2 regions of the Bradyrhizobium sp. UFLA05-112 genome follow, and region 1 is predicted to be linked to the other one. Evidence: riboswitches for the same ligand, from Rfam matches in the RefSeq annotation. Region 1 holds a riboswitch; the other holds the start of a gene.
What was found. A riboswitch is a leader RNA that binds a small molecule or an ion and turns the genes downstream of it on or off. The one in region 1 is predicted to bind cobalamin.

Region 1 (10,633 bases):
CCGGCGGCCCTTGGTCTCGCGCTTGGTCTCTTGCTGCAAGGCTTGTTCTTCGTGCCGACCGACCTGCCGCAATACGGCATGAACGTCACCACGCTGCTGGTGCCGCTGTTCGCGATCCAGGCGCTCGCGACCCGCATCATCCCCCGCGACACGGCCTATGTCGACCTGCAGTATCGTCAGGCGCTGGCGCTCTCGACGGCGTATCAGTCGGGCATCATCGCCTGGGTTGCGTTCTGGGCGATCTATGGCGCGGGCTTTGGCGCTGCGAACCTCGCCAACATCGCGACCTTCGCCGCGTCCTATGCGCTGGTCATCGTGATCGAGCCGCTGGCCGATCTCGCCGTGCTGGCGCTGGCAAAATCGCTGCGTGGCGTCACCGCGCCCGGCCTCGTCACCCCGCGCCTGCACAACGCGGCGTAGAGATGAGCTGAGGGGCGGCCGTTCATGGTCGCCCTTCACACTCGTGATGGTCACGCTCTCCCTGATAGGTATCGGTTGCGGCGATCCCGAGCAGCTCACGCTTGCCGCGATCCGTGCCATCAATGCGGCAGATCTCGTGCTGATTCCGCGCAAGGGGACGCAGAAGTCCGATCTCGCCGACCTGCGGCGGACGATTTGCGCCGATGTGCTCACCAACAAAGAGACGCGTATCGCGGAGTTCGACTTGCCGGTGCGTGACGCCGGCGAGGCTGACTACCGCAAGGGCGTCGACGACTGGCATGATGCGGTCGCTGCGACCTGGTCGCAGGCGATCGCGGGCCATCTCGTACATGATGGCCGCGTTGCGTTGCTGATCTGGGGCGACCCGTCGCTCTATGACTCGTCCCTGAGGATCGCGCGACGGCTTGATCCTTTGCCCGCGATCGAAGTCATCCCCGGCATCACGTCGATCCAGGCGCTGTGCGCGGCGCATGCGCTGCCGCTGAACGATATCGGCGCGCCTTTCCTGGTCACGACAGGGCGGCGACTGCGCGAAGGCGGCTGGCCTGACGGAGCCGACACCGTGGTGGTGATGCTCGATGGCGGCACGGCGTTTCAGTCGCTCGATCCGCAAGGCCTGCAGATCTGGTGGGGCGCCTATCTCGGCATGCCCGATCAGGTCGTCATGTCGGGTGCGTTGGCCGAGATCGGTCCGCGCATCGTCGCCGCACGGCAGGAGGCGCGCGAACGGCACGGCTGGATCATGGACAGCTACATTCTCAAACGCAGCGTGTGACGCGACCGCAGTCGCGTGAACGGAGGCAGGACGACATGCTCCCCAATTGGGTTTACGAGAAATGCCCGGGTATCTCGACCTCGCACCGCGAGGCGGCGATGGCGCGGCAGGCGCAACTGACCAAGCCGACCGGTGCGCTCGGTCGGCTCGAGCAGGTCGCGATCGACCTTGCGGGCCTGCAGGAGACGGAGCAGCCGCGCGCCGCGCGCGTGCCGATCATCGTCTTTGCCGGCGATCACGGCATCGTCGCCCAGGGCGTCTCCGCCTATCCGCAGGAAGTCACGATCGCGATGATGTCGAATTTCGCCGCCGGCGGTGCTGCGATTTCGGTGCTGGCGCGTGAATTGGGCTTAAGTCTCGAGGTCGTCGATGCCGGCTCGCTGGCACAGTCGGAGGGCGCGGGGATTGTCGCGGACAAGCCGCGCTGTGGCACGCGCGATTTCAGCGTGGAAGCTGCGCTGGAGCCGGCGGAGCTGGTGTTTGCGTTCGAATGCGGACAGCGCGCTGTGACGCGTGCGGCGGCGAAGCAGCCTGATCTCCTCATCCTCGGCGAGATGGGCATCGGCAATACCACGGCGTCGGCGGCGATCGCGGCGAGCCTGCTCGGCGTGAGCGCCGACGAGATCGCCGGCAGCGGCACCGGTGTCGATGCCGTAGGGCGTGCACGCAAGGCGCGCGTGATCGACGCTGCGCTTGCACGGCATGGCCTGACGAAGACGGGCGCGTCTGCGGAGGAGGTCCTGCGCGCAGTCGGCGGCCTCGAAATCGCGGCGATCTGCGGCGCAATCATCGCGGCTGCACAGCGGCGTGTTCCAACCCTGATCGACGGCTTCATCGTGTCGGTTGCTGCGCTGGCGGCCGCGCGCCTCAATCCGTCATGTCAACCGTTCCTGCTGCCGTCGCACCAGTCGGCGGAGCTGGGTCATCGCCTGGTGCTTCGCGCGCTCAACGTTCAGCCGCTGGTCAGCCTCGATCTCAGGCTCGGGGAGGGATCGGGCGCCGCGATCGCGCTGCCGCTGGTGCGGCTCGCCTGCGCCCTGCACAATGGCATGGCGACGTTCGCGCAGGCCAATGTTCCGGATCGTCCGGCCTGAGACGGCTCAAGCGATCGTCTGATTGACCGACACGATCCGCCAGCCGTTCGCGAGCCGATCGATGCGGGTGAGCGAGAGTGGCTCGATCGCAAAGCGCAGCGCCGCCTCCGGGGCGAGGTCGAGCGCGATGCACAGCACAGCGCGGATGGTGCCGGAATGGACGACGAGGACCGCCGGTCCTCTTTCGATGCGGTGAAGGCCTTCACGGGTTCTGGCGATCTGATCTTCAAAACTTTCGCCGCCCGGCGGCCTCGCGTGCGCTGGATTGGCCCAGAACTGCGCGTAGGGCTCGCCGCCCGAGGCGGCGAGATCGTCGTGACGTCGTCCGGTCCATTCGCCAAAATCCTGCTCGCTGAACCCGGGCACGAGGATCGGATCGAGCCCGAGCGCGTGCGCCGTGTCGACGGTCCGTCGTGCCGGGCTCGCGTAGCTCGCGGCCCCCTGCGGCAGGCACCGTCGCAACGCGTCCAAACGCGTCCGGTCGCTGAGGTCGGCCTGCGCATCCATGGCGTGGATCGTCCCCGCGACGCCATCGACGACCGCATGTCTCACCAACCAGAGGAAGGTGTCCCCCTCCATTCAGCATCTCCACAGACGTTTGCACCGCTGCGACAAGAATGCCGCGGCCAGCACATTGACTCTCTGTCGCTCCTAATCATAGATGCTCGCGACGGTTTCCCCATCCGGGGATGAAAAGGGAATGCGGTGCGGGGATTTTCCCCAATGCCGTAGCTGCCCCCGCAACTGTAAGCGGAGAATCCTTCGTCACAAGCCACTGGGCTCTCGGTCCCGGGAAGGCGGCGAAGAGGTCACGACCCGCGAGCCAGGAGACCTGCCGTCAGCCGTGGTCACACGCGAAGATGTCGGTCGGGGAGTACAGACATTTGGCTTAGCTGGAGGCGAGAACTGCGCCGAAGGTTGAGACTTGGTTCGCTGTGACGTGCCACTGACGTCATACCGAGGTCCGAACCATGTCTTCCGCCCGCACCGGCTACCCGCGCAAATTCCTGCGCGCGTCCAGCATTCTCACGCCGTTCATCTTCGTCGATATATCCGCAGCCGTTGCGCAGCAAGTCCGCGAGCAATTGCCGCCGGTCGAGGTCCGCCAGGCCGACCAAAGCCGCAAGCCGGCCAAGCCGGGCGGACGCAATGAGCGAAGCGCCCGGCGCGCGGCGCCGAACAGAACGGCGACCGCCGTGACCTCGCAAAAGCCGGCCGTTCAGAACGCGACGCAGACACCACTCAACACGAATGCGGTGGCCGAAAGCGCTTCGCGTCTCGGCCTCACTGCGCGTGAGGTGCCCGCGACCGTCGAGGTGATCTCGGCCGAGACGATTCGCGAGCAGGGCTACCGGACCGTTTCGGACGTCGCGCAGGGCACGGTCGGCGTGACCGCCGGCGACAATCCGGCGGAGCCTTCGGCCTTCTCGATGCGCGGCTTCACCAACAGTCAGATCAATACTCTCTACAACGGCATCAAGATCGGCCCGCAGAACATGACCTCGCGCATCATGGACACGGCCAATCTGGAAGCGGTGGAGTTTCTGAAGGGGCCGGCCTCGCTGATGTCAGGCGAGGGCGCCAGCGGCGGCGCGGTCAATTTCGTGACCAAGCAGCCGCACACCGGGCCGGTCCAGAACGAGGCATTCTTTTCGTACGACTCGCTGAACTCGTACCGCAGCTATTACGGCTCCGGTGGCAGCACCAATGTGCAGGGTCTCGATTATCGGTTCGACGTCAGCCGCTCCTCGCTCAATGGCTTTGCCGACGACACCAGCACCAAGACGCTCGATGTATCGAGCCAGCTCAACTATCGCGTCTCGGACAATCTCAAGCTCTGGGGCGCGATCGAATACAGGGAGGATCGCTCAAAGGGCTATTGGGGCGTTCCGCTGGTGCCGATCGCCTACAGCGGGTCGCACGCCACAGCCGGCATCGTCTCCGGCAGCTACGTCTCGAACTACAACGGGTCGAATCTCGGCCCCGTCACGATCGACGACCGCACCTTCAACACCAACTACAATGTGCTCGACAATCGCAACGCGGCGCAGGAGGTGTGGCTGCGTGGCGGCTTCGAGCTCAAGCTCGCGCAGGGCCTCACCTTGAAGAGCCAGACCTATGGCTATGGTGCCGAGCGTACGTGGTTCAACAACGAGGTCGAGGCGTTCAACGCCAATTCAAACCTGGTCGATCGCGAGCGCTTCTATGTGGCGCACAGCCAGCGGCTGGTCGGCAACGTCACCGACCTGACCTGGGATGCGAATATCGCAGGTTTTGACAATCGCCTGGTGACGACCTTCGCCGCGAGCGATCTCGATTTCGTCCGGCCGGGCGCGGCGAATTTCCCGCATGATCTCGTCACGCTGGTCGATCCCGCGCGTGGTTACTATGGCCCGCTCACGACGCAGCAGCAGACGGCGCGCATCGACAACGAAGCATTGTCGTTCGAGGACCGGCTGAAGATCACCCGAAGCTTCGCGCTGATCGGCGGCCTGCGCGTCGAGCATATCGGGCTCGACCGCAATTCGACCAACGTCGGCGGTCTTGAGAAGGCGGGCTTCCCGTTCTCGAAGGACTGGGCGCCGGTGACCGGCCGCATCGGCTACACCTGGGAAGCGGTGCCCGGCCTGACCTTCTATAGCCAGTATGCGACCGGCGCCGACGTCTCGGCCAACAACATCTTCCTGCTCGCACCAACGCAGCCGCTCGACCTGACGACCTCGCGCACCTACGAGACCGGCGTCAAGCATCTGTTCTGGGACAATCGGGCAGAATGGTCGTTCTCGGCCTACGACATCCTGCGCAAGAACGTCTATGCAGCCGCCGGCGGCATGCAGCTCAACATTGCCGGGCGACAGGAGTCCAAGGGCGTGGAGCTCGCCGGTGCCGTGCGCGTGACGGACGCCATGCGGCTGTGGGGCAATATCGCCTATGTCGATGCACGCTATGCCGACTACAATTTTGCCGGTGGCTCGTTCTCCGGCAATACGCCGCCAAACGTGCCGCGCATCGTCGCCAATGCCGGCGCATCCTATCGCTTCTTCACACCTTTCCTCACACCTTGGCCGGTGGAGCTCGGCGTCGTCGGACGTCACGTCGGCGATCGCTACAACACCGATGCGAACACCGTGACGCTGAACGCCTACACGATCGCAGACGTCTACGCATTCGTCGACATCCCGAAATCGGTCTTCGCCGTCGAGCAGACGCGTCTGACGTTCCGCGTGCGCAATATCACCGACAAGCGCTATGCGGTCTGGGGCGATCCGTTCTACCCCGATCAGGTTCTGCTGGGCGCGCCGCGCACCTATGAGATCTCCGCCGCGTTCAAGTGGTAAGGTGATGATCGCATGATGGGCGCGACGATCCTGCTGCACCGCTGGCTTGGAATTGCGTTCTGCCTGCTGTTTGCGATGTGGTTCGCAAGCGGAATCGTGATGCACTTCGTTCCGTTTCCTTCATTGAGTGAAGCGGAACGCGTCGAAAGTCTCGCACCACTGGGAAACGTGGCTGCGGGGATTGGGCCGTCGGACGCCGTCGCGGCGAGCGGACTGTCCGACGCTGCGCGCGTGCGGCTGATCCGGCGGAGCGACGGTCCCGTCTACGTCGTCATGGGGCCTTCGCGGTCGCATGCAATCCGCGCAACGGACGGCGCCGACGCCGCCGTGACATCGCCGGACGTTGCACTTGCCATCGCGACCGATCATGCGCGACGGCGCGGGCTTGATGTTGCCCGCGCGTCGATCGTCGCGCTTGCCGAGTACGATCAATGGAGCGTGCCAAACGGCTTCGATCGGCATCGGCCGCTGTTCCGCGTGGCACTCGCCGACGCTGATGGGACGGAGCTTTACGTATCGTCGGTCACGGGCGAGATCGTCCTGGATACGATGCGGCGCGAGCGCGGATGGAATTTCATCGGCAGCGTCGTGCACTGGATCTATCCGACTGTGCTGAGGCGCAACTGGTCGCTGTGGGACGGGGTCGTCTGGAGCCTCTCGCTGTTCGCATTGATCGCAGCCGTGCTTGGCGCTGCGCTGGGCATCGCGCGGATCAGGCTTGAAAAAGGGCGAATGCGCTCACCCTATCGCGGCTGGCATGCCCTGCATCACGTCATCGGGCTCTTGGCGACGACCTTCGTGCTGACCCTGATCTTCAGTGGCTGGCTGTCCATGGACCACGGACGCTTGTTCTCACGCGGGCAGTTGACGCAAGCCGAAGCGAATATCGCCTCTGCGGTGCCCGACTGGTCCGCGCTTGCGACCGTGAACTGGCCGCCGATCTCACCATCGGCCCGCGAGGTCGAGTGGTTCGCCTTCAACGGCAGCTTCTACCGGCGCGACCGCGTCGGTCTCGACAGGCAGATCCTGGTCAGGGCAGGGGATTCGAAACCGGACGAGCAACAGCCATTCCTGAATCCCCGCGATATCTCAGGAGTGACCGAGCGTCTTTGGGACGGTTGTGGCGTTCCAACACCGGTCAGTGCGACCGATGAGTATCCTGCATCGTCTTTGCTGCCGGGTGGACCCGTCTACCGCACGCGATGCGGCGACGTCTGGTTCGACATCGACGGTTCGAACGGCGTAGTGCTGCAAAAGCTGGATTCGTCGCGACGGGTCTATCGTTGGCTCTACAGTGCCCTGCACACGCTGGATTTTCCCATCCTGCTGGCGCATGCGCACGTGCGCAGCGTTCTGATCGTCGGCTTGTGTGCCCTCGGCTTCGTGTTCTCGCTCACCGGCATTGTCATCGGCTGGCGCCGATTGCGTTACACAATCGGCGCCGGGATCTTGCGGCCGTGACAGACCTCACGCGTTCGCGGCTTCGTTGCGGCGTGAGCCGTCGGACAATCCTTCCTCGGCCAGCCACTCGCGCGCCAGATTGACGTCGAGCTGGGAGAGTTGGTGGCCGACCGGCAACACGCGGCTCTCCACGCGCGCGCCAGATGCAGCGAGAGTCCTGGCAAGGCCTCCGACATTGCCGGGAGGGACGATCGGATCGTGCTGGCCGGAAAGCAGCAGCACCGACTTGCCGGCAAGATCGGCCTGGGGCGGCCTTGCCAGCGGCGCCATCGCGCGCAGCAGCACGGCACCGCGCAGGGTTTGCGGTCGAAGCAGCAGGATGGCCGCCGCGATGTTGGCGCCGTTGGAATAGCCAAGCGCCACCGGCGCCGCGATGCCGTACTCGTTGCGTGTGGCATCGACGAAGTCGGCAAGGTCATGCGCGCGGCGCACCACGTCGGCCTCGTCAAACACGCCCTCGGCAAGCCGCCGGAAGAAGCGCGGCGCGCCGCCTTCCAGCACCTGTCCGCGCGCCGAGAGCAGCGCACGGTCAGGGGCCACCATGCGGCCGAGCGGGATCAGGTCGTTCTCGTCGCCGCCCGTGCCGTGCAGGAGCAGCAGCGGCGCAAGATCGCGCCGCGTGCCCTTCTCGAAGCGGTGGATGAAAGAGAGCTGGCTCATCACGCCGCCTCCTCATCGCCCAGCGGGGCCAGCACGCCTTCGATGTCCTTGCGATGTGCCTCCAGGAACGGCGGCAGCTTCAAGGCCTCGCCGAGCGTTGCGAGCGGCTCGTCCACGGCAAAGCCCGGAATGTCGGTGGCGATCTCGAACAGGATGCCGCCGGGCTCGCGGAAGTAGATCGAGCGGAAGTAGTTGCGGTCCTTCTGCTCGGTCGGCTGCATGCCGTGCTCGGTCACGAGCTTACGCGCCATCTCCGCCTCAGTCGCATCGTCAGCGGCACGGAACGCGATATGATGCACGGAGCCGCGACCCATGCGGCCGGGCAGAAAGCCCTTGGCCTCATAGATATCGACGATGCCGCCGGCTGAGTTCGGCGAACGATAGCGGCTGATCGAACCCTCGCGGCCGGCCGCCTCGAAGCCGAGCACATTGGTGAGGATGGCGCCGGTCTTGGCGGCATCATCGAGCAGCAGCGTCACACCGTGAAAGCCGCGCATCGCGTGCTCGGTCGGAACGTCGCCGTTGCTCCAGGCGCGCTCGTTCTCGGCACCGGGTACGCCGACCAAAGCGAGGCTCATGCCGTCAGGGTCGGTGAAGGACAGCACGCTCTCGCCAAATCGCTTCTCCAGCGCCTCATGCGCGACGCCCTTCTCGATGAAGCGATGGGTCCAGTAGCCGATCGAGCGTGCGGGTACGCGGAAGGCGGTTTGCTGGGTTTGGCCGACGCCGCCCCGGCCCGGTGCCGCATGCTCCCAAGGGAAGAAGGTGAGGATGGTGCCGGGCGTGCCGCTCTCGTCGCCATAATAGAGGTGATAGGTGCCGGGATCGTCGAAATTCACGGTCTTCTTGACCAGCCGCAGGCCCAGAAGCTCTCTGTAGAACTTCAGGTTCCCCAGCGGGTTACCGGAAATCGCGGTGACGTGGTGAAGGCCGGCCATAACTTGTCTCCATTGCGTGTGAGCCCTATCGGCTCGTCATGCTGGAAATATCGTTCCGCTCCATTTCAAAGACAATCTGGCGTTTCATGGCATCACTGTCTATGAAATGGCGACAATTGAAACGGTGCCGGAATGGACAAGCTGGCAGGCCTGCGGGCCTTTGCGAAGGTGGTCGAGCTCGGCAGCTTTTCCGAAGCGGGCCGGGCGCTGCGATTGTCGCGATCCGCGGTGAGCAAATATGTCGGCGAACTCGAGGACGAGCTCGGCGTGCAGCTCTTGAACCGCACCACGCGCCGCGTCAGCCCGACCGAAAACGGCCAAGCCTATTTTGAGCGCGTGCTGGGCATCATCGGCGAGCTCGAGGCCGCGGACCATGCCGTCACTCAGTCGCAGGCTACACCGCGCGGATTGCTGCGGGTCAATGCACCGATGTCGTTCGGTACGCTTCGGCTCGGGCCGGCGATTGCCGAGTTCATGCAGCGTTATCCCGAGCTTCGCATCCAGCTCGTGCTGAGCGACGAGAATGTCGATCCGCTCCAGGACGGTCTCGATGTCACCTTGCGCATTGCCGATCTGGAATCCTCGAGCCTGATCGCGCGCAAGATCGCGCCGATCGCCCGTGTGATCTGTGCTTCACCGGATTACTTCAGAAGCCACGGCGTGCCATCGCATCCCAACGATTTGCGCGATCACAACTGCCTCACTTACGGATTCCTCTCCACCGGCAACCAGTGGAAGCTGTCGGGCAAGGACGGCGATCACTGGATCCAGCCGTCCTGGACGCTGTGCGTCAACAATGCCGAGGTGCTGCGCGATGCAGCGGTGGCCGGGCGGGGAATCGCCTTGCTCCCCGTCTTCATCGGCGAGGACGCTTTGCAGACCGGGCGTCTTCGGACCTGTCTCGATGACTATCATGCGCCTCCACTGACGCTCTACGCGCTTTATCCGCCGACACGCCATCTCGCACTCAAGGTGCGTCTGTTCATCGATTTTTTGGTGGAACGGTTCGAGGGTTGATACGCCGGACGGGTTTCGATGCAACGCAGCAGGGGATGGCTCGTAGCAGACCCGCGGGCGCGCGCTGACGTTTGCTCAATGACTGCCGAGGTTGCCTGCGCTTGGCGTCTGCCGGAAGGTGCTCCGTCGAGGCGCGTTACACGCCGGCGAGCAGGACGATCGCGGCGATCGGCATCGTAACGCCGAGCGCCGGGAACACGAGTGATATGGTTTCGCTACTCATGCTACTAACTTACTGAATTCGTTTCGCTTCGCTAGCTATACGATGGCATAGCCGAGCGTACTGAATGGTTCAGTCTATGTCACCGGAAGGTCGGGGATGGACGGCCAATGTGCGCTGATCGCCCGCTTCCCTCGTCTTGGGGTGCCCGCTACACTCCTTGGTCGAAGCACGTGTCAAGGTGCGCTTGTGACGGAGCCCAAGGACAAGGATCAACCCGCGACAGTGGTCGTGATCGACGACGATCCGAGCATACGGCAATCGCTTGGCAATCTGCTGCGGTCGGCGGGATTCCGGGTCAGCCTGATGGGTTCGGTCAGCGAGTTTCTGGATGCGGGGCGGCCCGAAGGACCGACCTGCCTCGTGCTGGATGTGCGCCTCCCGGGACAAAGCGGACTCGAGCTGCAGCGCGAGCTCGGCAGCGGCAAGCGGCAGTTGCCGATTATCTTCATCACCGGCCATGCCGACATCCCGATGTCCGTCCAGGCGATGAAGGGCGGCGCAATCGAATTCCTGACGAAGCCATTTCGCGAGCAGGACCTGCTCGACGCGATCCAGCTTGGCCATGCCCGCGACCGCGCCTGGCTCGAGCAGGAGAAGATCAGCGCTGAGCTGAAGGCCCGCTTCGAAACGCTGACGCCGCGGGAGCGCGAAGTCATGGCGCTGGTGGTGAGTGGGCGGCTGAACAA
Region 2 (10,633 bases), on a different contig from region 1:
CGCAACGCTATAGGCCAAATCGTCAATATTTGCACGGGCGTCGGCACCAGCGTTCAACACCTGGTCAATCGCCTAATCGCACTTATTGATGCACCAATTATTCATGAGATCGATGCAACCCGCGGCCGCGCAAGTGACGTCCATGCGGTTGTCGGCGACACGGGCCGCCACAGGCAACTTGGTCTCGCGATTCCCCCTCCAGATATAGACGCGATTTTGCGCCGGATGATTTCCGCCGCCTCGGCGGGAAACGAGACGCGCCAGCGAGTCCTGCTTTGAAGACAACCTCCGTCAGCGTAATCATTCCAACATATCGCGACGGCGATGCGTTGCGCCGCGCGCTGGCATCTGTGGCCGACCAGTCGCTTCGACCGCGTCAAGTCATCGTGGTGGATGATGCAACCGGAGACGACTCCGCCGACAAGATCTGCGCTGAGGCCCGAATTCCAAACATCAAGTTGCTTAAGCTGCCCCGCAATACTGGCCCGGGCGCGGCTCGAAACGCTGGTATCGCGTCAAGTACTGAGGCGTTTTTAGCCTTTCTCGACGCGGACGACGAGTGGCATCCGGAAAAGCTGGAACGTCAGATGGTTATCATGTACGGGCCGGGAGCGCCGCTTCTTAGCGCACATCGCAAAGGGTTCGACGGCTTGCCGTGGCCGAACCCCGACGGGCCGCTGGAAGCAAGATCCATCACGCGATGGGCAATCTTGGCCTCGAACGTGGCCTCGATTTCGACGGTCGTGATACAGCGGGAAGCCGTCAAATACCTTTTCCGGCCGAGCTACGCTTGCGAGGACTATTGGTTCGTCGCTGCAAATATCCTTTCTGGCGTCAAAGCGGTCAGGATCAAGCAGATGCTCGCACGGGCTCATAAACCGGCATTTGGGGCAGATGGCCTCAGTGGTCAGCTGCATGCCATGCTACTTGGGGAAATGTCGTGTCACTTCTCACTCTGGCGCGAGGAGCTGATGAACGTATTTGAATATGTGTTCCTCATCGTTTGGACGCTCGTGAAATTTCTGCGGCGCATTGCCGTCGTCGAGCTGCGTAAAATCGGAGCCCTAGTGGTCCAACTGAAAGGTGAGAACAAGACGTGATGCACCGACGGCAAAGAAGACGCTACCTATCTGTCGGCACCGTCCTAATCACAGGACGTTATTCGGTCTTGCGCGCCCGGTTGCGCTGCCCCGAGCGGGTGCTCCCTTGACCGCGAACAGGTTTTCTTCCGTCAGGAAAGCACGCGGCTCCCTTGCCGTGGATGACGTGAAAGCCGCCATCCGACAGCGGCAACTGTGGCTTCGCCTGGGATGGAACGATGTCTTGCAGAGATATCGGCGCTCGGTACTCGGTCCGCTTTGGCTCACGGTGAGCATGGCAATAATGATCGTCTCTCTCGGGGTACTCTATGCCAAGATTTTCCAAAGCGCCGTAGATGAGTTTCTTCCATATCTTTGCGTCGGCTTCTTGGTCTGGGGCTACTTCTCCAGCTTTTTGATCGAATCCGGCTCGTTATTCATCTCATCCGAATCCTACATCAAACAGATCAAGCTTCCCTTCTTTTCATACGTTTTTCGTTCAACCTGGAGCAAGATCATCATCTTCGCCCACAATTTTGTCATCTACCTGGGGTTGATAGTTTATTTTAGAATCTGGCCGGGTCTGCCGGCTTTGCTTGCAATTCCCGGCTTTTTGCTCCTGACCGTCAATGGCGCTCTAGCGACCATGTTCATCGGTATGGTTTCAACACGCTTCCGCGACATTCCGCAACTGGTCAATTCCTTCGTCCAAATCGCGTTTTTCGTTACCCCCGTCATGTGGAAGTCCGACGTGCTCAAGGACGGGAGCTTTGTTGCGGACTGGAATCCCTTCTACCATTTGATCCAGATCATGAGAGCGCCTTTGTTGGGTTACGTGCCCTCAACCACGACCTATTTGGCAGTTGTGGCGATAACACTGATCAATCTTGCGGTTGTCGGACTGCTCTTTAGACGATACCGCGAAAGAATATCTTATTGGGTCTGACATGTTGGATTTGACGGAAGCAAACGACGAGCGGTTGTCACTTGACGATGTCAGTGTTTCGTTCCCAATCTACAGTGGGGGATCGCGGTCGCTGAAGAACGGTCTCCTCTACCGGGGGTCGCGGGGGCGAATTGCGAGCGATGCGAATGACCGGATCGTAGTGCAAGCTTTGCGAAATGTGTCGCTCCGGTTCGCCTCCGGCGATCGCATCGCCCTTATCGGCGCAAACGGTGCTGGTAAGACAACTCTGCTGCGCGTTATGGCGGGCATATACGAGCCTTGCTCGGGAGCGGTCCGCGTTTCAGGGCGAATTTCGCCAATGTTTGATCTTGGGCTGGGTATCGACCCGGAGCTGAGCGGGCTGGAAAACATAAGGCTCCGCGGACTCTTGTTGGGTCTGCAGCCCGAGGAAATCGAGCGGTTGATACCCGAGATTGGAAGCTTCACCGAGCTCGACGAGTATCTTGAATTGCCCGCACGCTCCTACTCCTCTGGCATGTTGACAAGGCTCACATTCGCGGTTGCAACGTGCTTTGCACCCGAAATCCTTCTGATGGACGAATGGATACTCGCGGGTGATGCCAGGTTTCTAGCCAAGGCGGAACGCCGCCTGGAATCCTTTGTCCACGATGCGAGCATTCTGGTCCTCGCCTCGCACAACGAACAAATTTGCAAAACTTGGTGCACCAAGGCGGTCTGGCTGGACGGCGGGCAGGTCAAACGGGTCGGCGATATCGACGAAATCATTTCAGCCTATCGCGATGAGCTGCGTTCCAGCTGATAGCGAGGACGGGTCGCCTAACGAGCTCCGGTTTCAGACGACGAAGTCGGTAACAAGTACCATCCCACCACAACAAGAGCGCACGCTGATCTCATGAATATCCACGGCCCGACCAGCAGCTTCAGTTGCAATGCGTGTCAGGGACAGAGCGCCACGCTAATGGCCAGACGGAAGGACAATGTTGCGGTTCTTCGTTGTGAAAGCTGCGGTCTAGGCGTCATTGAAACCATACCGGACGAGTTAGGGATATATTACGACGACGCCTACTATGGCGCTCAGAAGGTCGATGGATCAGTCGGATACAACGACTACCAGTTGATGGCCGAACATGGCTTGTCCTGGGCGGCGGAGCTGGTCTGCCGGTTGAAGCGCGGGGGCAAGATTCTTGATATCGGTTGTGCGGACGGCACTCTTCTCAAGAAGCTCCCGAACACGTTTGACCTCTATGGCATCGAGGTCAATGAAAAGATGATTCAACGGTCCGTAGAGGCCAACATAAGGATCCTCGGGCGGGATCTGCTCGACCCAAGCATCCTCGAAAACCATCGGCACGACTTCGACTGCGTAACAGCAGTCGCCGTATTTGAGCATCTCCCGGACTTTCGCCGCGGAATTGAAGCTGCACTTAATCTGCTCAAACCAGACGGTATTTTGCTGTTCGAGGTACCTTACATCTCCGAGAACCACGAAAACAAGCTCTGGTACGAGAGTTCGCTGGAGCATGTGTTTTACCCCTCGGGCGAGTCACTGCGTTTGCTCATCGAACAACTCGGATTTCACCTAGTCGGCGGCGAGATCTATGTTCGTGATTTCGCGTCCAACTTCATTGGCGTCGTATTTCGCGATAGCGAGATGGCCAGCCACATCGAGGAGTTGTTCGCAAGCATAACCAGGACCGAGGGCCGTGTATTCGACCGGAACCTGAGGGTTACCCGTCAGCGGCTGATGCTGGTTCACGCGGCCAATAGTACCCCCGATTTGATTGCTGGGTTGGCTGATCTCCTGCAGACGTCTGCCGATGCGCCCCTATTGAATCGAATCGAAAAGCTCTGGGCGGACGATTTGCGGCGACTTGCCGCAACGCGCGCTGAAACCGGTGCACTTGCGGCAAGATATGCAAGTCTGGTTCGTGATAGCAAAGAAGCATCTGAGGCGAAGGAAGCCCAAATAAGGGGCCTCTATGACCAACTCAGTCAGGAAACTGAAAAATACGCTGCGCTGGCGCGCGACAGTAGACAGAGAGCGGGGGCGCTGGAATCCCGGATAGAACAAGTTTCCCATCAACTCGAAGAGGAGCTTGCAAGCTCTGCAAAGCTGGCGCGTGACAGCCGGGATAAGGTTGGGGCGTTGGAGGCACGAATTGAAGACCTCTCCGGCCAACTCAGCCATGAAATTGCAAAGCACGCAGCGCTGGTGCGAGACAGCAAGGACGCATCAGAAGCACTCGAGGCTCGATTGAATTTTCTCTCGAGCGAGCTAGATCGCGCCGTCGCCCAAAATTCCGCTCTGGAACGACATGCCAAGGCGGAAATCCAGGACTTGGCCTTACACGTCAATTCACTGTCAAATCGGCTCGCCCGCTCTACTGAACTGAATGTTATCGCTGACAGGGAGCGAGCGCGTCTCGCCGCCCATATTGCACTGCTGAAAGAAAGTTATGCGGACCTCAATCAATCTGCTGAATGCCAAAAGAATTCGAAAGAGCTGGAAGTGGCGCGGCTAACAGAGAATATCAGGGCGCTTGTCGACCAAAGCACGGCGTTTCGTGCCGAGATCGACCAAATCCTTCGTAGCACAGCTTGGAAGTCGACCGCGATGTTGCGTCGGGCGGGGCACAGCCTCCCACGGATAGCTCGCGCGACGCGCCGCGTACTCAAGCTTCTCAAATGGACTGCAAACCTGGAGCTGCGCCAGAGGTTGTCCGAGGCGATCCAAGCTCGACGAAAGCGTCGGGCCGAGGAAATGGCCGCGCGCAAAATGCCGATGCCTAAGCTGGTGTTCGATGCGCGTACCTGCCTCGACGGATATGTCGAGGCGACCGAGAATACTGAACTGTGGCCCGCGGACCGTCCTCTCGTGACGGTTGTTGTCACGTCATTCAACTATGGCCGTTTTGTTCCAGAAGCAGTCGATTCGGTCCTGGCGCAGACCTTTCAGGACATTGAAGTGATCGTGGTCGAAGGCGGCTCCAGCGATCCTGAATCTCGCGAGCGAACGCTATCCCTTGAGAGACCCAAGACAAGGGTTATTGCCCAAGCAGAACCGCACCAAGTCGGAGCCAATCGAAACTTCGGCATACGCAACGGGCGTGGCAAGTACATTTGCTGCCTGGATGCCGATGACTTGCTCAAACCAACCTATATCGAAAAGGCCGTGTTCCTGCTTGAGACCTATGGATATGACGTTGTCTCCTGCGCGATGCAACAATTCGGGAGCACTGATGAAAAAATCGGAATTCTTGATGACCCGATACTTTCGGATATGGTCGAAGGTAATCATGTTCTGACCTGTGCAGTATTTCGTCATAGCCTTTGGCAAAAGGCTGGCGGCTTTCGCGACACTGATCGCGCGATCACCGGACATGTCTACGAGGATTGGCTGTTTTGGGCGCGGCTCGCTGCAATGGGAGCGAGAATTCACAACTTTTCCAAGGAGCATTTGTTCTTGTATCGCCGGCACGGTCCAAGCCTGAGCACCCAGTCGGATTTATACAGCATGACCATTCACCGTAAGCTAATTCAGGAAGCGCTGGGCGATCTTGTCACGCCTGCAGCGCACCGAAACTCGCGCCTTGCTGCAGCAACCGACAAGCGTCCGGATGAACCCCTTCTGAACTTCAGGGAGCGAGCTCACCGAAGCGGCGGAAAGCCTTCGATCCTTCTCGCGCTTCCGTTCACGATCATAGGCGGGGCAGAGCGGCTCCTCAGCAGCATCGTCGCGCATCTTGCTAAAGAAGGATGGAGCATAACAGTTATCACCTCGATTGATCCCGGTCACGAGCACGGCGACGCGACCAGCTGGTTCGAGGAAGCAACTGCGGAAATCTTCCACTTGCCGCGCTTCCTTACCATCGATCGATGGCCAGACTTCGTGTCCTACTTGATTGTGTCGCGCGAGATAGATGTCGTCTGGATCGCAGGCAGCGCTTTCATGTACAATCATCTGCCTGTCCTTCGTGCGAAATTTCCGACGCTGAAAGTAGCCGATATGCTGTTCAACACGGTCGGTCACACAAGAAGCAATCGGAAATATGCTGAGCTCATCGACCTAAATTTCGTGGAAAATCGAGAGGTGTTACGGTTCCTGAAGGATGCGGGAGTGTCTTCGGATCGCGTCCAGCAGATCTCCAGCGGGATCGACCTCGACAGGTACGTGCCAAGCTCACGAGACGCTTCCGTGGTGGATCGACTGAGCGCGACATCGGAAGAGCTTATCGTCGGCTTTTCGGGGCGATGGTCCGAGGAAAAGGATCCTTTGGCTTTTGTCGAGGTCGCACAGAAACTATCGCACTTGCCAATCCACTTTGTAATGACTGGAGCCGGGGCGCTTCGCTCTAGCATTGAAAGTGCTCTTGTAAGGGCAAATCTCGGCGGTCGCTTCCATCTCATCGGGGAGGTTGAAGATGTTCGTCCATGGATTGCATCATACGATGTGCTCGTGCTGCCTTCGCGGCTGGATGGTCGGCCGGTCGTCGTGTTAGAGGCGCTCGCGCTCGGGGTTCCAGTTATTGCTTCCGCCGTTGGTGGACTGCCAGAGCTCATACAGGATGGCGTAAACGGCTTTCTTTGCCAGCCGCGACAGATTTGCGAATTTGCCAATAGAATTGAAAAGCTTGCGCTCGATCGGAATTTCCTCAAAGGGATGAAGCAAGCTGCGAGAGCCGGCGCCGAGAGAAGCCTCGACGCGCGTAAGATGCTTTCTGGCTATGAGCAAGGATTGAGAGCATTAGCCGGCTGTGCGAATTGACTATGGTGGCGACCTATCAGAAGCATGCTTGAGCTCGTCAATACTCGATAACTGATTGGGGATGGCCGTCCGCGTGCGCCCCCCATGAAAACAATCATTGACAGCTTGCCTCGAATATCTCCATATATGGGTGTCACGGTCCTGCTGCATCGCAAGATGTAGTGGCTAAGAGGGAAGCCGGTGAACTGCGCCTTTGGTGCGGAATTCCGGCGCTGCCCCCGCAACTGTCAGCAGCGAGCTGCTTCCGGACAACGTCACTGGTGCGCCGCGCCGGGAAGACAGGAAGCAAGCAACGACCTGCGAGCCAGGAGACCTGCCGTGAAGATCTGAACGTCCACGGGCGGGGTGTCCCGGCGGTCGCTTGCACGCACCGTCCGGCAACACGTCTGCCGGCGTTCCGGCAGCGTCCTTCCTTATCGCCCCGTCCAAACACAACGCGCGCATCACGGGGCCCTTTGATGTCACTGAACCTGCACGACGCGGACACCGCTTCCGCACCCATCATCCAGTTGCGTCCACAGTCACTTGCGGCTGCTTCCAGCGAGCCGGCCATGCAGATCATCCGCCGCAACGGGAAGGTCTCGCCGTTCGATTCCGCCAAGATCGCGGTCGCAATGACCAAGGCTTTCCTCGCGGTAGAGGGCAGCACTGCGGTTGCTTCGCGCCGCGTTCACGAGAGCGTCGAGCAATTGACGGCCGAAGTCATAGCAGCCCTGATGCGCCGCGCAGGTGAGGGGCGCACCTTTCATATCGAGGATGTGCAGGATCAGGTCGAACTCGCCTTGATGCGCAGCGAGCACCACAAGGTCACCCGGGCCTATGTGCTGTACCGCGAGGAACGGTCCCGCCAGCGCGCCGAGGAAGCGGCCGCGCAGCCGGCGCCCATCGCCGCACCGATCCTTCACGTCACGCTGCCGGACGGCTCGCGCGTCGGTCTGGACACGCGCCGGCTCGAACTGATCATCAATGAGGCCTGCGCCGGTCTCGACGGCGTCTCCGCAGCCCCCGTGCTGGCCGAGACCACCCGCAATCTCTACGACGGCATCAGCCAGGACGAGCTGGCGCTGGCCTCGATCATGGCCGCGCGCACGCTGGTCGAGCAGGAGCCGAGTTATGCCTATGTCAGCGCACGCCTGCTGCTCGACAAGCTCCGCGGCGAGGTGCTGTCGCATGTCCATTGCGTTACGACGTTGGCCTCGCAGGGCGATATGGCGACGCACTATGCCGAATACTTTCCGGCCTATGTGAAGGTCGGCATCGCAGCCGAACTGCTCGATCCCGAACTCGCCCGCTTCGATCTCGGCCGCATCGCCGCGGCGCTGAAGCCTGAGCGAGACCTGAACTTCCAGTTCCTCGGCCTTCAGACGCTGTACGACCGCTATTTCCTGCATCAGCAAGGCAAGCGGATCGAACTGCCGCAGGCCTTCTTCATGCGCGTGGCGATGGGCCTGGCAATTCGAGAGATCGACCGCGAAGCCAAGGCGATCGAGTTCTACGATCTCTTGTCGTCGTTCGACTTCATGGGCTCGACGCCGACGCTGTTCAATTCCGGCACGCTGCGCCCGCAGCTGTCGTCCTGCTTCCTCACCACCGTATCGGACGACCTCGATGGCATCTTCAAGTCGATCAAGGACAATGCGCTGCTCGCAAAGTACTCCGGCGGCCTTGGCAACGATTGGACACCGGTGCGCGGCCTCGGAGCCCACATCAAGGGCACCAACGGCGAAAGCCAGGGCATCATCCCGTTCCTGAAGGTGGCCAACGACACCGCGATCGCCGTCAACCAGGGCGGCAAGCGCAAGGGCGCGGTCTGCGCCTATCTGGAGACCTGGCACGTCGACATCGAGGAATTCCTCGATCTGCGCAAGAACACCGGCGATGACCGCCGCCGCACCCACGACATGAACACCGCCAACTGGGTGCCGGACCTGTTCATGCAGCGCGTCGACGCCGACGACGAGTGGACGCTCTTCTCGCCGGACGAGACGCCCGATTTGCACGATCTGTATGGGACGTCCTTCAAGATGGCCTATGAGGCCTATGAAGCCAAGGTGAAGGCCGGTGGCATGCGTGTGTTCAAGACCGTGCGTGCGACCGACCTCTGGCGCCGCATGCTGACCATGCTGTTCGAGACCGGCCATCCCTGGATTACCTTCAAGGACCCCTGCAACCTGCGCTCGCCGCAGCGCCACATGGGTGTGATCCATTCCTCGAACCTCTGCACCGAGATCACGCTGAACACCTCTGCCGACGAGGTCGCGGTCTGCAATCTCGGCTCCGTCAACATGCTCGCCCATGTCGGAGCTAACGGTATCGACCAGGCCAAGCTGAAGCGGACGGTGACGACGGCGGTGCGTATGCTCGACAACGTCATCGACATCAATTTCTACACCATCCCTGAGGCGCGCCGCTCCAACATGCGCCATCGGCCGGTCGGGCTCGGCCTGATGGGGTACCAGGAGGCACTTCAGGTCCAGCGTATCCCGATCGCGTCCGAAGCGGCGATCGCTTTCGCCGACATCAGCATGGAAGCGATCTCCTTCCACGCCATCGAGGCATCCTCCGATCTCGCCACCGAGCGCGGCCGCTATCCGAGCTTCGAGGGCTCGCTGTGGTCGAAGGGCATTTTGCCGCTCGACTCTATCCAGTTCGTTGCCGACTCGCGCGGCGGGCTCGATGTCGATCGCTTCTCGACGCTTGACTGGGATCGCCTCCGCAAGAAGATAGTGGCAGGCGGCATGCGCAATTCGAACGTCATGGCGATCGCGCCGACAGCGACGATCTCCAACATCTGCGGCGTGTCGCAGTCGATCGAGCCGAATTACCAGAACCTGTTCGTCAAGTCGAACATGTCCGGCGACTTCACGGTCGTGAACGAGTTCCTGGTCCGCGACCTCAAGGCGAGGGGGCTTTGGGACGAGGTGATGGTGTCCGACCTCAAATATTTCGATGGTAGCGTCGGCCAGATCGATCGCGTCCCGGAGGATCTGAAGGCGCTCTACGCGACGGCCTTCGAAATCGACAGCGCCTGGCTGATCGAGGCTGCCGCACGGCGGCAGAAATGGATCGACCAGTCGCAGTCGCTCAACCTCTACATCGCCAATCCCTCCGGCAAGAAGCTCGATGCGCTCTATCGCCTCGCCTGGCGGCGCGGCTTGAAGACCACCTATTACCTGCGCTCCCGTAGTGCCACGCATGTCGAGAAGTCGACGCTGAAGGGCACCGACGGAAAACTCAACGCGGTCTCCGTATCGGCTGCGGCCTCGCATGCCCCAATCATAATGCCAGCCGCGGCAGCCCTGGACCTCGATGGTATCAAGGCCTGCCGGATCGAAGATCCCGAATGTGAAGTGTGTCAGTAAGGAGATGACGATGCTCAATTGGTCCGATACCGAAACCACGGCGGCCGCTCCGGCCGCCTTGACCCTCACCACGGCGCTGCGTCCGCAGACCCAGTTCAAGCTCGAGCCGGCAGATGGGACCGGTCTCGGCGCGATCGATCGCACCGGCGGCCGCGTGTCGGTCGACGAGAAGCGGATGATCAACTGCCGCGCCGACGTCAACCAGCTCTTGCCGCTGAAGTACAATTGGGCCTGGGAGAAGTATCTCTCCGGCTGTAACAATCACTGGATGCCGACCGAAGTGTCGATGCAGGCCGATATCGCGCTTTGGAAATCGCGGGACGGCCTGACCGAGGACGAGCGGCGCGCGATCAAGCGCAACCTTGGCTTCTTCGCGGCATCGGAGTCGCTCGTTGCCAACAACATCGTGCTGGCGATCTACCGTCATCTCACCAATCCGGAATGCCGGCAGTATCTGTTGCGGCAGGCGTTCGAGGAAGCGGTTCACACCCACACATTC

Region 2: it holds a riboswitch for cobalamin, as region 1 does, so the genes downstream of both, SO180_RS08750 (ribonucleoside-diphosphate reductase subunit alpha) here and SO180_RS03345 (TonB-dependent receptor) in region 1, are expected to answer to the same signal.

Annotation. Positions count from the first base shown of each region.
Region 1 is NZ_JBANBK010000003.1:183,058-193,690, reverse strand. It holds gene SO180_RS03365 (energy-coupling factor ABC transporter permease) at 1-420, shown strand, start outside; gene cobF (precorrin-6A synthase (deacetylating)) at 467-1,216, shown strand; gene cobT (nicotinate-nucleotide--dimethylbenzimidazole phosphoribosyltransferase) at 1,252-2,310, shown strand; gene SO180_RS03350 (histidine phosphatase family protein) at 2,317-2,889, opposite strand; cobalamin riboswitch at 2,965-3,164, shown strand; gene SO180_RS03345 (TonB-dependent receptor) at 3,282-5,648, shown strand; gene SO180_RS03340 (PepSY domain-containing protein) at 5,661-7,109, shown strand; gene SO180_RS03335 (alpha/beta hydrolase) at 7,116-7,769, opposite strand; gene SO180_RS03330 (ring-cleaving dioxygenase) at 7,769-8,707, opposite strand; gene SO180_RS03325 (LysR family transcriptional regulator) at 8,840-9,724, shown strand; gene SO180_RS03320 (response regulator transcription factor) at 10,134-10,633, shown strand, end outside.
Region 2 is NZ_JBANBK010000011.1:9,768-20,400, forward strand. It holds gene SO180_RS08725 (NAD-dependent epimerase/dehydratase family protein) at 1-279, shown strand, start outside; gene SO180_RS08730 (glycosyltransferase family 2 protein) at 276-1,100, shown strand; gene SO180_RS08735 (ABC transporter permease) at 1,207-2,025, shown strand; gene SO180_RS08740 (ABC transporter ATP-binding protein) at 2,027-2,806, shown strand; gene SO180_RS08745 (glycosyltransferase) at 2,900-6,772, shown strand; cobalamin riboswitch at 6,892-7,107, shown strand; gene SO180_RS08750 (ribonucleoside-diphosphate reductase subunit alpha) at 7,231-10,134, shown strand; gene SO180_RS08755 (ribonucleotide-diphosphate reductase subunit beta) at 10,145-10,633, shown strand, end outside.